DNA from 2 places in the Bordetella sp. genome. Region 2 is predicted to be linked to the other one. Evidence: predicted binding sites of a transcription regulator. Region 2 holds the regulator's gene; the other holds the start of a gene.

Region 1 (7,127 bases), on a different contig from region 2:
CGAAGCCGGCGGCCGGGCCGACGACGGCGCGCAACGTGCCCTCGAAGTATTCGCGCCACGGCCAGGAAGGGCGTGCGCCGGATAGGGAAAGGGAGCGGTCCATGGCGAAGTCCTCAGGTCTTGATCTTGAAGCCGTCGGCATACGCCGCCGGGTTGCTGCCGTCCCACGCCACGCCGTCGATCAGCGTGGACGCGCGCATTTCTTTCGGCGGCAGCGGCGCGCCGACGATGGCGGCGGCCTGCTTATAGATATCGATGCGGTTGATCTGCGTGGCGACCGCCAGGTAGTCCGGATGTTCCTTCAGCAGGCCCCAGCGCTTGTGCTGGGTAAGGAACCACATGCCGTCGCTCAGATAGGGGAAATTGACCGCGCCATCGCCGTAGAAGCGCATGGGGTGCTCGTCGTCCCAGGTCTTGCCCAGACCGTTCTCGTAGCGGCCCAGCATGCGGTCGACGATCACGGCCTTGTCGGTGTTGATGTACGACTTGGCCGCCACGGTTTCGGCCGTCTTGCGGCGGTTCTCCGGCGACGCATCGATCCACTTGCCGGCCTCCAGTACGGCGGCCGTCGCGGCACGGGCCGTATTGGGGTAACGGGTGGCGAATTCCGCCGTGCCGCCGAGGACTTTCTCGGGATGGTCGGGCCAGATCTGCTGCGTCGTGACCGCCGTGAATCCCACCTTGTCCAGGATGGCGCGGGCATTCCAGGGCTCGCCCACGCAGAAGCCGTCCATGTTGCCGATGCGCATATTGGCGACCATCTGGGGCGGCGGTACGGTGATGACCTTGGCGTCGCGCATGGGATTGATGCCGTTGGCCGCCAGCCAGTAGTACAGCCACATCGCGTGCGTGCCGGTGGGGAAGGTTTGGGCGAAGGTGAACTCGCGCTTTTTCTCGGCCATCAGGCGCGCCAGCGCCGCACCGTCGGTGACGCCGGCGTCCTTCAACTGCTGCGACAAGGAAATGGCCTGCCCGTTCTGATTGATCCCCATCAGTACGGCCATGTCTTTCTTCGGCCCGCCTATCCCCAGGTGCACCCCATAGATCAGTCCGTACAGGACATGCGCCAGATCGAGTTCACCGTTGATCAGCTTGTCCCGTACGCCGGCCCACGAGGCTTCCTTGGACAGCACGAATTTCACGCCGTGTTTCTTGTCCAGGCCCAGCACCGAGGCCATTACCACGGACGAACAATCGGTCAGCGGAATAAAGCCGATCTTCACCTCGGTCTTTTCCGGCGTGTCGGTGCCCGCTGCCCAGGCGCCGGCACGTACGCGCGGATCGACCACGCCGAGGATGCTGGCACCGGCCAGCGTCCGGGTCGCCCATCTCATGACGCGGCGCCGTTGGAAATCGGCCGGCGCGGCGGCGAGGGTCGGATGCTGCGGAAAAGTCTTGAGCTTCATTCGATCGTCCCAGAAAGAGGTCTTGCTCGCGGCCGGCCAAAAAAAAACGTTCCGCACGCGCAGGGCTATCCCTGCGCGTGCGGAACGTCGTTGTTCCGGTCGCCGCTTGGCGGCGTATGACGGCCCTCGTTGGCCGTCCGTGGTTCAGAAGCAATACCTATGCCAAATTCAATGTCGTCCGGACAGCAAAAAAATGGGATTAATAATCAACGGGTTGGCGGGGTAATCGAAGAGGATTGCCGCTTTTCGGGCCGGCGCTGCCCCAACCGGCACCCCCGGGCGTGCGGCCTGATGGTGCGGCGCGGCGGCGTTGTGCGCCATGACGGTGCGCGCGGTCCGGGTATGGTGCACGCGCCTGCCGCATTGACCGGACGGCGGCTATTGCGGGGCAGGGCCGGTGTCCGGAATGGCATGCATCTTGCATTGCACAAGGACGTGGCGTGCGGAGGGCACATGCTTAGGGTGATGTTGATCAAGGACGGCGAAGGACGCGTGGCGGAGCTGCGGAGCACCCTGGAACAAGGGGGCGTTAGCATCGTCGCGGAGGTCATGCCGGCCGCCGATCTGTCCGCCCTGATTGCCCGCCATGCGCCGGACGTGGTGCTGATCGATGCCGATGCGCCGTCGCGCGACACGCTGGAAGGGGTCTGCGTGGCCAGCGCGCACGGCGACCGCCCCGTCGTCATGTTCACCGAAAGCAACGACCGCCAGGCCATGCGCGCCGCCTTGCAGGCCGGGGTGGCCGCGTATGTCGTCGGCGAGGTGCCGGCGTCCCGCATCCGCAGCCTGCTCGACGTCGCCATCGAGCGCTACGCCGTCGATCGCGCGCGTCGCGAAGAGCTGACCGAGGCGCGCCAGCGCCTGGCCGAGCGGCAGTGGGTCGACAAGGCCAAGGGCCTGCTGATGTCGCTGCGCGGCGTCTCGGAGGACGAGGCCTACCGCATGTTGCGCGACCATGCCATGAAAAGCCAGCAGCGCATCGGCGAGGTGGCCCGCGCCATGGTGGAAGCCGCCGGCTGGCTGAAGGGCTGACGCCCGCGTATCGTCCGCGGGCCTGCTTTCCAGGCCGGGACCGCCCGCCCCGCGTGGCGGAAACCGGGAAATCGCTTGTCCTTTGCAGACGGACTGCGATTCAATAGGCTCCCGCAAGATCCATGGTCATCGATGACAGGGTGCCCGCAGCCCTGCGTCCCGGCCAGACGAAAATTGACGATATCGCGATGAGCCAGCCTGCAACTTCATTGTTCGTTCCCCAACGTTTCGTACCCACGCGAGAGCAGTGCGATATCCAGTTGTCGCGTCATCGAGTCACCCTTATCGAAGCCAATGCGGGGGCGGCCAAGACCACTACTTTGGCGCTTCGCATAGGCGAAGCCCTCGCGCGCGGGCTTGCGCCGGAGCGCATCCTGGCGCTTACGTTCACGCCCGAGGCGCGGGACGTGATGCGTGCACGGTTGATCGAGGTCGGCATTGCTTCCGGCATCGCCTCGCGTATCTGGGTGACGACCATGGAGGATCTGGCGCACGACGTGTTGAAAGGGATCGAGGATGCCGTACCGCCGCAGCGCCCTTCGAGCCGGCAACTGCGAGAGATCGCGCTGGAGGCGCTGGAGAACGTCAGCGTGGCCTATCAGGACCTGGAGGCCTCGCTCGATATTCGGACGCATAACGTAGCGGTAAGCCAGTTTCTCGATGCATTGCTGCGGCTGAAGGCCAGGATGGCATTCGAAAGCGTCGACGATACGCTGGGCCTGGAGTTCGTTGCCGAGGATCTGGGCGTAACGCTGACGACTTATCTATGGTCGCTGGAATACGAAAAGCTGCGGCGGGGTGTATTCGATGAGGTGAGCTTTCGCGGTCCGTTCGACGCCACCTATGACCTGGCGAAGATGCTGCGGGAAGAACCGGAATCCTCGGCGCACCTGCCGGACGTCGCCCTGGTAACGGCGGATGAGCTGCACGACCTGAATGAAGCTTCCTTCAGTGTCCTGGAAGCGCTGTATCGGCGGGCCGACGTCTATTTCGTGGGTGCCGGCGACCGGGACCAGGTCATTCATACCCAGGTCGGCGCCGACGCGCAATTCCTGATGCAGCGCTTCGCATACGCCGCGCGCTTCCCGTTGACGCTGACCTACCGCCATGGCCCGCACCTGGCCTATGCGATGCGCGAGCTGAAGAATAAACCCGTCGACTCCGCGCTTTCTTCGCGTACCGATATCGAGTTGCTGACCTATCCCGATGCTCAGGCGAGCGAATGCGCGAACCGGGTGGTGCAGGCCGTACAGGCGTGGCAGTCCAGGAAAAAGCCGCTGGATGGCTGCGCGATCCTGCTGCGGGAAAGGCACCAGTCCGTGGAGATCGAGAACGCGCTGATGCAGGCCAATATCGGCTACCGGACCGGCAGTATGACAAGCTATCTGCTGCGCGAGGAAATCCTGTTCCTTCGCGGCATGCTCGCCATCGCATTGGATAAGCTCGAGGCGGTGCGTTCCGCGTCGGTTCGCGGCGCCATCGTCGAGGCGCTGGCGGTGTTCGGCGAGGTGCCGCTGGAACCGAAGGAAATAGACGACGCGAAACAAACCATCGCGCGTCATCCCGAGATGCTGCGGGACTTTTTTGTCGGGCAGATCACCCGGGTAGGGAACCCGGCGGTCAGCGCCCGCATCATCGCCGCCGTACAGTCGGTGCGCTCGGCCCCGCCGGAGACGCCGGCATACGAGACGCTGCGGGCGGTGTGCAAGCTCCTGGACGTGGAGGCGCTTGCCCACCGCGTTTATATCGATCCGCATGAGGCGGCGATTATTACGTATTCCATCGACGGTTTCGTCGCCATGGCGCAGCGCTCGGCCATGAGCCTGCGGGACTTCCACGACTGGCTGGGTGCCGCCGATGAGTTCGTCTCGTCGCGGCGTAGCAGGAATCTGGTGTTGATCGAATACGCGGCGCATTCCAAGGGCAAGGAATACGATCATGTGTTGATTCCGTTCCTGGCCGCCGGGGAGTTTCCCAGCGCGATCCACGATCCGCGCGACGAGGAAAACCTTTTCTATGTGGCCGCTACGCGTGCGCGATCTCGCCTGACCTTAATCGCGCCGGCCGGGGAAGATCGTCGCAGTCCGTTCATCGCGCGGATGCGCTTGACGCAGACGGAAGCGTATGCGGACGCCGTCCTCCGGCAGGAGCCGCGGCGCGAGGCGGTATCCCGGGCGCGCCGCGATCTATCCGTTCCCTATGCGGACAAGGACATCGCCAAGGCGCTCGGCGCGAAATGGGATGCCGTGCGCAAGGTATGGTATGTGCTCCCGGATCAGGATATCGGGCCGTTCGCGCCCTGGCTGCCCAAGCAGTAAGCCCGGGCCGGATCGGCGGCGTCCCGCTCCCTGGGGACCTGCGGCCGCTGGCGCGCGGCTTCGTCCCTTGCGGCGCATGCCTACAGATAAGGCGTGGCCAGCCAGATCACCTTGTTGCGCAGGCGCTTGAGGAAAGGCGCCGTGCGCAGCGTTTCCAGCGTTTGCGGGATGGCGGTCGCGATGGTGGCGTCGATGCGCGCCCCGATGGCACGCGCCGTGGCGCGGTCGTAGATTTCGGTATCCAGCTCGAAGTTCAGCCGCAGGCTGCGCGGGTCGAGATTGGACGACCCCGTATAGGACCACGCATCGTCCACGGTCATCAGCTTGGAATGGTCGAACATGCCGGTCGTGCGCCACACCTTGCAGCCCCAACGGATGACCTGGTCCAGCTGCGCCGTCATCGCGTAGTCCACCAGCCGCAGATTGTTCTTTCCCGGGATCACGATGTCCACCCGCACGCCGCGCCGCGCTGCCGTCGCGAGGGCGCCGATCAGGGTCTGGTCCGGCAGGAAATAGGGGGACTGGATACGCACATGCTGCTGGGCCACGGCCAGCGCGCCCAGCAGCATATTGTGGGTACTGCCCAACGAGCGGTCCGGACCCGAGGGTACGCAGCGCACCGCCGCGCTGCCTGGCGCGCCGGCAGCCCCTGCCGGGATACCGTTCACCGTGCCTGCCGCGTGATTGAACCAAAGGCTGCCGGCCAGGGACTCGCCCGTAGTGAAGTCCCAGTCATGCGCGAACACCGACAGCAGCTGCGTGACGACGGGGCCTTCGTAGCGGAAGTGCGTATCCCGGTTGGTGTCGTCCCGAGCCAGCGCGCTGACGAAGGCCGCGCGGATGTTCATGCCCCCGGAGAACCCGATCCGGCCGTCCACCACCAGGATCTTGCGGTGGCTGCGCAGGTTGGCGTAGGGCATGCGCAGCACGCCCAGCGGGTTGGTCATGAAGCGCGCCGTCGGCACGCCGCCTTTCTTCAGCATCCGGATGATGGGCGGGCGGGAGTAGTGCGAACCGATCGCATCGATCAGGACGCGCACCTGGACGCCGCGCGCCTGGGCCTCGATCAGGGCCTGGGCCATTTCACGGCCGATCGGGTCGTTGTCGAAGATATAGCTTTGCAGCGCGATCGTGTAGCGCGCCTGGCGGATTGCCTGGATCATCGCCGGATACGCTTCGTCGCCGCCATCCAGCAGTTGTACCGAGTTGCCGCCCAGCAGCTGGAAATGGCTGACCTTGTCCGCCAGTGTTTTCAGCGAGGCGAACTGCGGGGCGGACAGCGGCACCACGTCCGGGTCGGGTGCCGAGGGTTCGCGCGCATAGGCGACCATGGCATCGTCGCGCTGCTGCGATACGCGCGTGATGCGGATACGGTTGACCCCAGCCACGAAGTAGGCCGCGGCGCCCAGCAGAGGCGAAAAAAGGGTGATACCCACCCAGCCTATGGCGGCGCGCACATCGTTCTTGGTCATCGCGGCATGGACGGCGGCGCCCGCGCCGGCCACCAGGCTGACGGTGAAAACGATATGCGGCCAGTAAGTTTCCAGAATCTGATGCAGTTCGCGCATGGTTGTTGGTATTCGTTTGCCCAGCGAGTCGCAAAAGCGGTGCGCCGGCCCCCTGCGAACCGGCTAGCTCAGGAGGATACCAAGCCCCGGCCCGCAACTGTGGCGGTATGGACACAAACGACACGGCCGGCGCCGGCCCGGTCCGGCATTCAGAAGGTACGCGAGGGGCCTGAAGACGGCCGCCGGCCGGCGACCGCCCCCGATGCCCGGGACTTGAAAAGACCCCTATAAAGCATGCTAGAATCTCGCTTCTTTGCTGCGGTGGCTGTAGCTCAGTTGGTAGAGTCCCGGATTGTGATTCCGGTTGTCGTGGGTTCGAGTCCCATCAGCCACCCCAAAAAACTCATGCAAAATCAGGCGCTTACCGTTACCGGGGCGCCTTTTTTTATGCTGCGGGATTTTCCGCGCGATGCTCGAACCGCGGCCAGGTACGTCGACATGGCCGCGCAGCCGAGCCTTCAGTGCGACGGGAAATAATCTCCGGCCGTCGTGGTATCGACCTTCCTCCACCGCTCGTTCCCCTGGGACGGGTTCCAGGCGTCCGCCGGAGGATCCGGCATCGGAAAGCGCGCCTTCAGATATTCGTCCTGCGCGTCGACGTACCGATGCAGTCTTTCCACCTGGGTCTTGCCGTACTCGAATGCCTTGTTCCCGTCGATAGGCGTCGTGTAGGTCAGCCGGCGGGGTTGCGAGTAGCCCGCTTCCTTCAGGATGCGCTGCGCCAGGTATTCGACGGCGCCGCGGTCCCAGGTCTCGGCCGGATCGTCCTTCAGGGTCAGGAAGTGCATGAACTCATGGACGAT
Region 2 (7,127 bases):
CCGTGATTTCATCCAGGAACAGGGTGCCGCCCGCCGCCCGCTCGAAGTAACCCTTGTGCTGCCGGTCCGCGCCCGTGAAGCTGCCGCGCTCGTGGCCAAACATTTCGCTTTCGATCAGATTGGGAGAAATGGCCCCGCAATTGACCGGCAGGAATGGGCCCTTGCGGCGCCCGCTCAGTTCGTGGATGGCCTGCGCGGCGAGCTCCTTGCCCGTGCCGCTGTCTCCCATCAGGAATACGGTCGCTTCGGTTGGCGCCACCTTGGCGATCTGCCGGTAGAGACGCTTCATGGGCTCGGAGCGCCCCAGCATTTTGCCGAAGCGGTCTTCGTCCTCGAAGGGACCACCCCACGGCGACAGATCGGCGTTACGCGGCATGCGGCCCAGGACCATCTTCAGGCGCTGGATATTGACCGGCTTGAGCAGGTAATCGATCGCCCCGAGACGCAAGGCGTCCACCGCGCTTTCGACGCTGGCGTGGCCGGTAATGAACACCACATCGACGTTCGGCGAGCTCAACGCCTGGAAGATATCCAGGCCGCTCCCATCCGGCAGCTGCAGATCGGACAAGACCAGGTCCGGCGACTGGCGAAGGATCTGGATCTTCGCCTCGCGCAGATCGCTGGCTTGGGCAACGGTAAACCCTTCGTCCTTGACGATCTCGGCCAGCGCGGTTCGCACCGGAGATTCGTCATCGACGATCAAAACATGTGGCATTCGCAGTTCCGTGTGTTCGCGGTTCTTTCTGGGGTTTAGAAAACGCTGGGCGCGCGGCGCCCCTCTCGGCTTTATTCTAGCCTCCGCCGGGAGCGACCCGCATCGCGTTTAAGACGGAGACCGTTGCATAATGCGGGCCATTCAAGGCAGCGAAGCTTATCGTGCCACGTTTTCGGCAAACGTAATCAATTCGTACAGTTAGCTAAGATTTTCATCTACTTTCAAGTGCTTGCAACGACGCGTATTCTGGAAAAGTAGGATCACGAGATATGCAGCCCAACAATATTGCGAACGCCGATTCCAGGCGCCCTACCGCCAAAAGAGCAAGCCCGAAAATGGGAATACCCAACGCCACGGGGGCGTCCCGCGCCAACGGCCGCCTCGATCCGACCGCGTTTCCGAAGCCGTCCTCTATGGGGAAGTGCGAAGCCATGCGCCGATTGGCTGAGCAGATAGACAAAGTGGCCGGCACCGACGCCAGCGTGCTGATCGTGGGCGAGAGCGGTACAGGCAAGGAGCTCGTGGCCCGGGCCATCCACGGCGGCAGCGAGCGCGCCGACCAGCCTTTCGTCCCCGTCAATTGCGGCGCGATCCCCGCGACCTTGATCGAAGCCGAGCTGTTCGGCCACGAAAAAGGCAGCTTCACCGGCGCCATCGCCCAGAACATCGGCTACTTCGAGCATGCCAGCGGCGGCACCCTGTTCCTGGACGAAGTCACGGAGATGCCGCTGGACATGCAGGTACAACTGCTGCGCGTCCTGGAAACCGGCACTTTTCATCGCGTCGGCGGACTCCACCCGGTTCGGGTAAACGTCCGCATCGTGGCCGCCACCAACCGGGACCCATACACGGCCGTCAACGAGGGCCGCTTCCGCGAGGACCTGCTCTACCGGCTGGCCGTGGTGCCGCTGCGCGTGCCGCCCCTGCGGGAAAGGCTGGAAGACGTGCCTTACCTGGCACAGCGTTTCCTGGACAGCTTCAACGCGGCCGAGGGAACCAACAAAGTCTTCTCCAAGCGTGCATCCGACGCCCTGCTGGCATACGACTGGCCGGGAAACGTCAGGGAATTGAAGAATACTATCCATCGCGCCTACATTCTGGCCGATAACGTGGTCGAGATCGCCGCGCCGGCGCTGTCACGGCGACAGTCCAAGGCGCAGGTTGCCCATGGCACGTTGAAGATGTCCGTGGGAACCTCGCTGCTGCAGGCACAAAGGGAATTGATCCTGGCGACACTGGCTCATCACCAGGGCGACAAGCGCCTGACCGCCCGCACGCTGGGTATCAGCCTTAAGACGCTGTACAACCGGCTTGGCACCTACGACGGATCCGCGACCTCGCACTCCGGGTAATCCCGGACTCGCGGCAAAGTCACGACCAATACGGGGGCTGCCCATAGTACTCGTGGACCCCCGCAGCCCAGGCGGGGTCAGCCATGCGCGGCCAATTGTCCTTGTCGAAGCCGGCGGCGTTGCGCAGACGCTCCAGGTCGATATCCAGCAGAAAGCATTTGCGGTCGGTGTCCAGCGTCAACGCGCTCCACGGCACCGCGAACAGCTTGTCGCCGATCCCCATGACACCGCCTCGTGCCAGCACGGCATAAGCGATGCGGCCGCTGCCGACGTCGATCATGATGTCCTGCAAAACGCCCAACTTTTCGCCGGACAGGTTCAGGACGTCGTTCCCCTCCAGCGTGGCCGCCGCCATGACTTCCGGCCCGGGGCCGGCGCCGGATTTCTTTGCCGACCCGACGATCCGCGTCTCGGCCGGCGAGCCGGCGGCGGCAATGTGCCCGGGTTCGACGGTATCTCGGCCATGCTCCATATCGACCTCCTGGGAATGACGCCGCCGCCGCGATCCTGGAGGCGTCTGGCAGTTATTACATGAGCTGGTAAATCCGTCCGGCAAAGTCGGGGGCTTGGCGGCATCCAGCGATCCACCTATCCCTACGCCAGCATGCGGCGTGCCTTGAAAAGCCAATAAATACGCGGGCTTGCCAGGGGTCCGTCAGGTCGCACGGGGTCGACTGAAAATTGGCATGCACCTTGCTTATGTTTGTCTTGAATGGGATGGGCGTTTTCATCCCTGCAGTCAGACGGAGACAGCAATTGGCACATCAAGCCACGTACGAACTCAGGGCGCGTCAGCAGACCAGCCTGACGCCGCGGCTCCAGCAGTCGGTAAAACTGCTGCAGATGTCCGCGCTGGAATTTACCCGCGAAATCGAGCAAGCACTTGCGACAAACCCGTTCCTCGAGGAAGGCGAGGACGATAACGCACCGGCCGACTCCGGCGTGGCGAGCACGCCGGCCACGGATACGGCGCTCCACGAAAATTTGGCCGGCGCGTCCGATATGCAGAATCCCGCTCTGACGGAAGCTCCGCCGGAAGTCGTGGTCGAGCTACCCGAGCTGCCGGACATTCAATCGGAGTATTCCGGCGATTACCCCGCGGCCCGCGCTTCGGGCGATGGCGACAGCGACGTCGGCCAGTGGGCCCGCAGCACCGAAGACCTGCGCGACCGGCTATGCAGCGAACTGTGCAGCTACCGACTGGCGCCACGCGATCGCCTGATGGCCGAGTACATCATCGAGGGGCTGGACGAAGAAGGCTATCTGCGAACCGACCTGACCGAACTCGCCGGGGACGGGGTATTCGATCCCCCACCCGAGCCCGAGGAATGGGAGGTCGCCCTTAAGTTGGTTCAGCAGCTCGACACGCCCGGCCTGGGGGCACGCAACCTCGCGGAATGCCTGAAGCTGCAACTCGTCGCGATGGACGAGACAACGCCCGCGCGCGATCTGGCAATCCACATCGTCGAACACGAACTGGAACGCCTGGGCAAGCACGATTTTTCCGGCCTGGTCCGCGCGTGCCAATGCAGCGACGACGCGATGCGCGAAGCGTGCTCGCTGATACGACGCCTGGACCCTCGCCCCGGACTGCGTTATTCACAAGCCGATTCCAGCTATGTGGTGCCCGATGTCGTCGTACAGAAGTTCAACAACCAATGGATCGTCACACCCAACCGTGCGGCGATGCCCCGCGCACGCCTGCATCGGGCCTACGCCGATCTGTTCCGCAATGCACGCTATAGCGACCGTTCGCCGATGGCACAAGAGCTGCAGGAAGCACGCTGGCTGATCCGCAACGTCGAACAACGCTACAGCACCATACAGCGCGTGGCGGAAGCGATCGTTCTGCGCCAGCAAACGTTCTTCGAGTACGGAGAGATCGCCCTGCGTCCGTTGATGCTGCGCGAGATCGCCGATGAATTGGAAATCCACGAGTCCACCGTATCCCGCGCGACGAGCAATAAATACATGGCCACGCCACGCGGCATTTTCGAATTCAAGCACTTCTTCTCCCGCGAACTTTATACGGACACGGGGGGAAGCTGCTCGGCCGCCGCCGTGCGGGCGTTGATCAAGGAAATGATTGACGGCGAAGATGCATCCACGCCCCTATCCGATGTCGACCTTGCGCAACTGCTCGGCCAGCAAGGCGTGGTGGTGGCGCGTCGCACCGTATCGAAGTACCGTGGACAGCTGAAGTACCCGCCCGCCGACATGCGCCGGCAGTACTGACCGCGAAGGCATATCGAAAAGGGGCGCCGCGGCGCCCCTTCGTCATTCCGCGCGGCGAAGGTCCTTACCGCTTGCCCGTATCCGTATAAGGCGCGCCGCCGCCCTTCGTTGGCGAGACGTTGGTGTTCTTCATATCCGAGGGCATGCGCGGTTCCTTTTCCTTTCGCAGGTCGCTGCCGGAACTATCCCGCGTAACCGGCGCGGTGCCGGCAGGATGGCTCGCATACGGCGCGGGCGCAGGCGTGCCCGGCGGTACCTTGTCATTCCTTGGCGGCGTGGCGGTAGAGTCGTTCGGCGTGGTGGAAGGCGTGGTAGGTGCATTCTGCTGCGCCAACGCGGCACCGGACCCGCAAGCCGCGGCGAGAATCAACATGGAGGTGAGACGACTGAACTTCATTCCGATCTCCTTTCGTGTGACGAGTTGGGACTACGCACACAGCAAGGGCTATGCCTATCGACGCATGGTTGGGGAATATTGCGCTCGGGTACGCAGCTTGCTCGAAGAACCAGCCCGTCGAGGGCCAGGTCAATCGGCCTGTAGACGACAACGAGGAGTAGCGTCATGAGCATCATCAAACTTTCTCTGAGTGCCATCGCATTGAGTATCCCGGCGGTGACTTTCACCGCGCATGCTCAGACCCAGGCGCCGATGACCAACAAGGAAATCGATGCGCAGTATCGCGCCGACCAGAAGAAATGCGATGGCATGAAGGGCGACGAAAAAGACGTTTGCCAAAAAGAAGCCAAGGCCACGCGCGATAGCGCCAAGGCCGACGCGAAGCAAGCCAAGGAACAGGCCGAAGCGCGACACGATGCAACCAAGGAAAAGCGCGAAGCGGCATATGACGTCGCGAAGGCGAAATGCGACACCCTGTCCGGCAACGCCAAGGATGCCTGCATGGCCGATGCCAAAACGCGCTACGGAAAGTAGCCCCTCTGATTGCGAACCGGCCGGCACGCGCCGGCTGTTCCCGGTCCCGGGAGACGGGCCGTATCAGAGCCAGCGCTCGAACATCCGACCAAAGGACTCCATGAGTCTTTCCTTGATGCCCCGGTCCGACCAGTATTGGGCATCGATTCGCTGGCCCCGAGCTACATCCTCGTCAAACAAGGTTTCCATTTGCCGGGCGAAGCGCGGTCCGATCACGACGGCGTTCAACTCATAGTTCAGCGCGAAACTACGCCAGTCCATATTGCTCGAGCCTACGGTGGACCATACTCCGTCGATCACCGCGGTCTTCGCGTGCAGAAACGCGTCGCGACGCTCGTAGATCTTCACACCTGCTTCCAGCAACTCCGAGTAATGCGAGCGGCCGGCATGGAACACGAGAGAAGAATCGCTGAAGCCCGGCAGCACCAGCACCACGTCCACATTGCGCCTGGCCGCGTCCGCCAAGGCCTGGACGAAGGCAGGATCCGGCACGAAGTACGCCATGGTGATGTGTATCGATCGCTGCGCGCTTTGTATGGCCGACATGAAAGTCAGATACAGCGTATAGCCGTCGCGGTCTCCCGGGCGATTGGCGACGATGCGCACGAAAAGATCTCCCATCCCCTGATTTACCGGATAGAACTCTCTTGGGTCCAATGGCGGACCGTGCTGGGCCTGCCAGCCTTCCTGCATCACCCGTTCAATCTCGGCCACGGCCGGACCCTGCACCCGGATCTGCGTGTCGCGCCATGGAGCCTCCTTGGGATCCGGGGGCTGGGCCGAATCCGACGAGCTGCCGCGCAGGATCGATGCCGATGACCCACCCGATGCGGATGACTCATATACAGAACTGATATTGATTCCGCCGAGAAAGCCCGTCTTGCCATCGACAACCAACAGTTTCCGATGATCGCGGTTATTCGGAGACCATCCCGCGCGTGCCTCGGCAGGGTTCACCGGATTGAACACCACTACCTGTATCCCCTCCTCGCGCAGACGGTCGAAGAAAGCCTTCGGCGTATGCAAGGTCCCCACGCCATCGACCATGAGCGCGACAGGGACGCCCTGTTTTCTCTTCGCGATCAGTGCGTCCGCAAACTTCTGTCCCGCGTCGTCGTCGTCGAAAATATAGCTTTCCATATGCACATACTGGCGAGCGCCCCGGATGGCCTCCAGCATGGCGTGGTAGGTCGTGGGGCCGTCGGAGAACAGATCGACACGATTGCCGGCCTCCAGAGGCGCTCCGCTGATGGCCTCTTCGACTTGCAGGTGACGCAATAGGAAACCCGCGGTGGCGGAGTCCATGTCGTCGGCGCTGAAGCGTGGGCCGGACGCCGGCTGACCGGGCGTATCGAGCTTCTTGACAATATCCTGGCTGCGTTGATAACTCAGCCAGCCGGAATCGGTTGCGATGCGTATCTGGCTGCGCGGCAATGTGCCATCCGTAGCGTCGGGCACGGTGGCACAGGCCGCGAGCAGGCAGGCAAATGCCGCGAGCCAACAGGCCCGCCATAAGCGTTTCATTGTTTCTTCTTGGCTGGAGGAAGGGGCGGCCGCCTTTTACTTCTTGTGGACGTGGGACAACCGCGGGTTAATGGCACGATTGCCTGTGGCTACCTTTCGCGCTCTCCTTTTGTGGCGGAGGGTTCGGCCTGCCGGTTGCCGACGCCGCGTTCGGAGTCTTCCTTGCGGGGAAAGCCGAAGTCGCGTGTTTCATACTTGCCCTGGTCATAGTCGCCCTTATAGCCGCCCTGGTCGCCCTTCTGGAAACCGCGGTCCTGCGCCGCTTTGTCCCACTCCTGCTGTTTGTCCAACTCGTGCGACACGCGTGCCGGCCCTTCCCTGTTCTTGTCCTGGGAATTATCGGGCGAACTGTCCTGGCCGCTCGCTGCCT

Evidence for each region. The regulator sigma-54, encoded in region 2, starts transcription at its own class of promoters, with help from an activator protein. The targets are predictions, from matches to a motif close to TGGCANGNAANCTGCTTT.
Region 1: ACO1P8_RS01515 (ANTAR domain-containing response regulator) is a predicted target of sigma-54. The motif match lies at 1,814-1,831, and genes of this name have one in related genera.

The regions. Positions count from the first base shown of each region.
Region 1 is NZ_JBMQQZ010000003.1:60,570-67,696, forward strand. Features, by position in the region: gene ntrB (nitrate ABC transporter permease) at 1-103, opposite strand, end outside; gene ACO1P8_RS01510 (CmpA/NrtA family ABC transporter substrate-binding protein) at 114-1,334, opposite strand; gene ACO1P8_RS01515 (ANTAR domain-containing response regulator) at 1,860-2,438, shown strand; gene ACO1P8_RS01520 (3'-5' exonuclease) at 2,627-4,756, shown strand; gene ACO1P8_RS01525 (phospholipase D-like domain-containing protein) at 4,837-6,324, opposite strand; tRNA gene ACO1P8_RS01530 (tRNA-His) at 6,586-6,661, shown strand; gene ACO1P8_RS01535 (hypothetical protein) at 6,783-7,127, opposite strand, start outside.
Region 2 is NZ_JBMQQZ010000091.1:49,523-56,649, reverse strand. Features, by position in the region: gene ACO1P8_RS20055 (sigma-54-dependent transcriptional regulator) at 1-715, opposite strand, end outside; gene ACO1P8_RS20050 (sigma-54 interaction domain-containing protein) at 1,051-2,067, shown strand; gene ACO1P8_RS20045 (PRC-barrel domain-containing protein) at 2,087-2,539, opposite strand; gene ACO1P8_RS20040 (RNA polymerase factor sigma-54) at 2,824-4,302, shown strand; gene ACO1P8_RS20035 (hypothetical protein) at 4,367-4,699, opposite strand; gene ACO1P8_RS20030 (hypothetical protein) at 4,865-5,233, shown strand; gene ACO1P8_RS20025 (phospholipase D-like domain-containing protein) at 5,297-6,757, opposite strand; gene ACO1P8_RS20020 (hypothetical protein) at 6,847-7,127, opposite strand, start outside.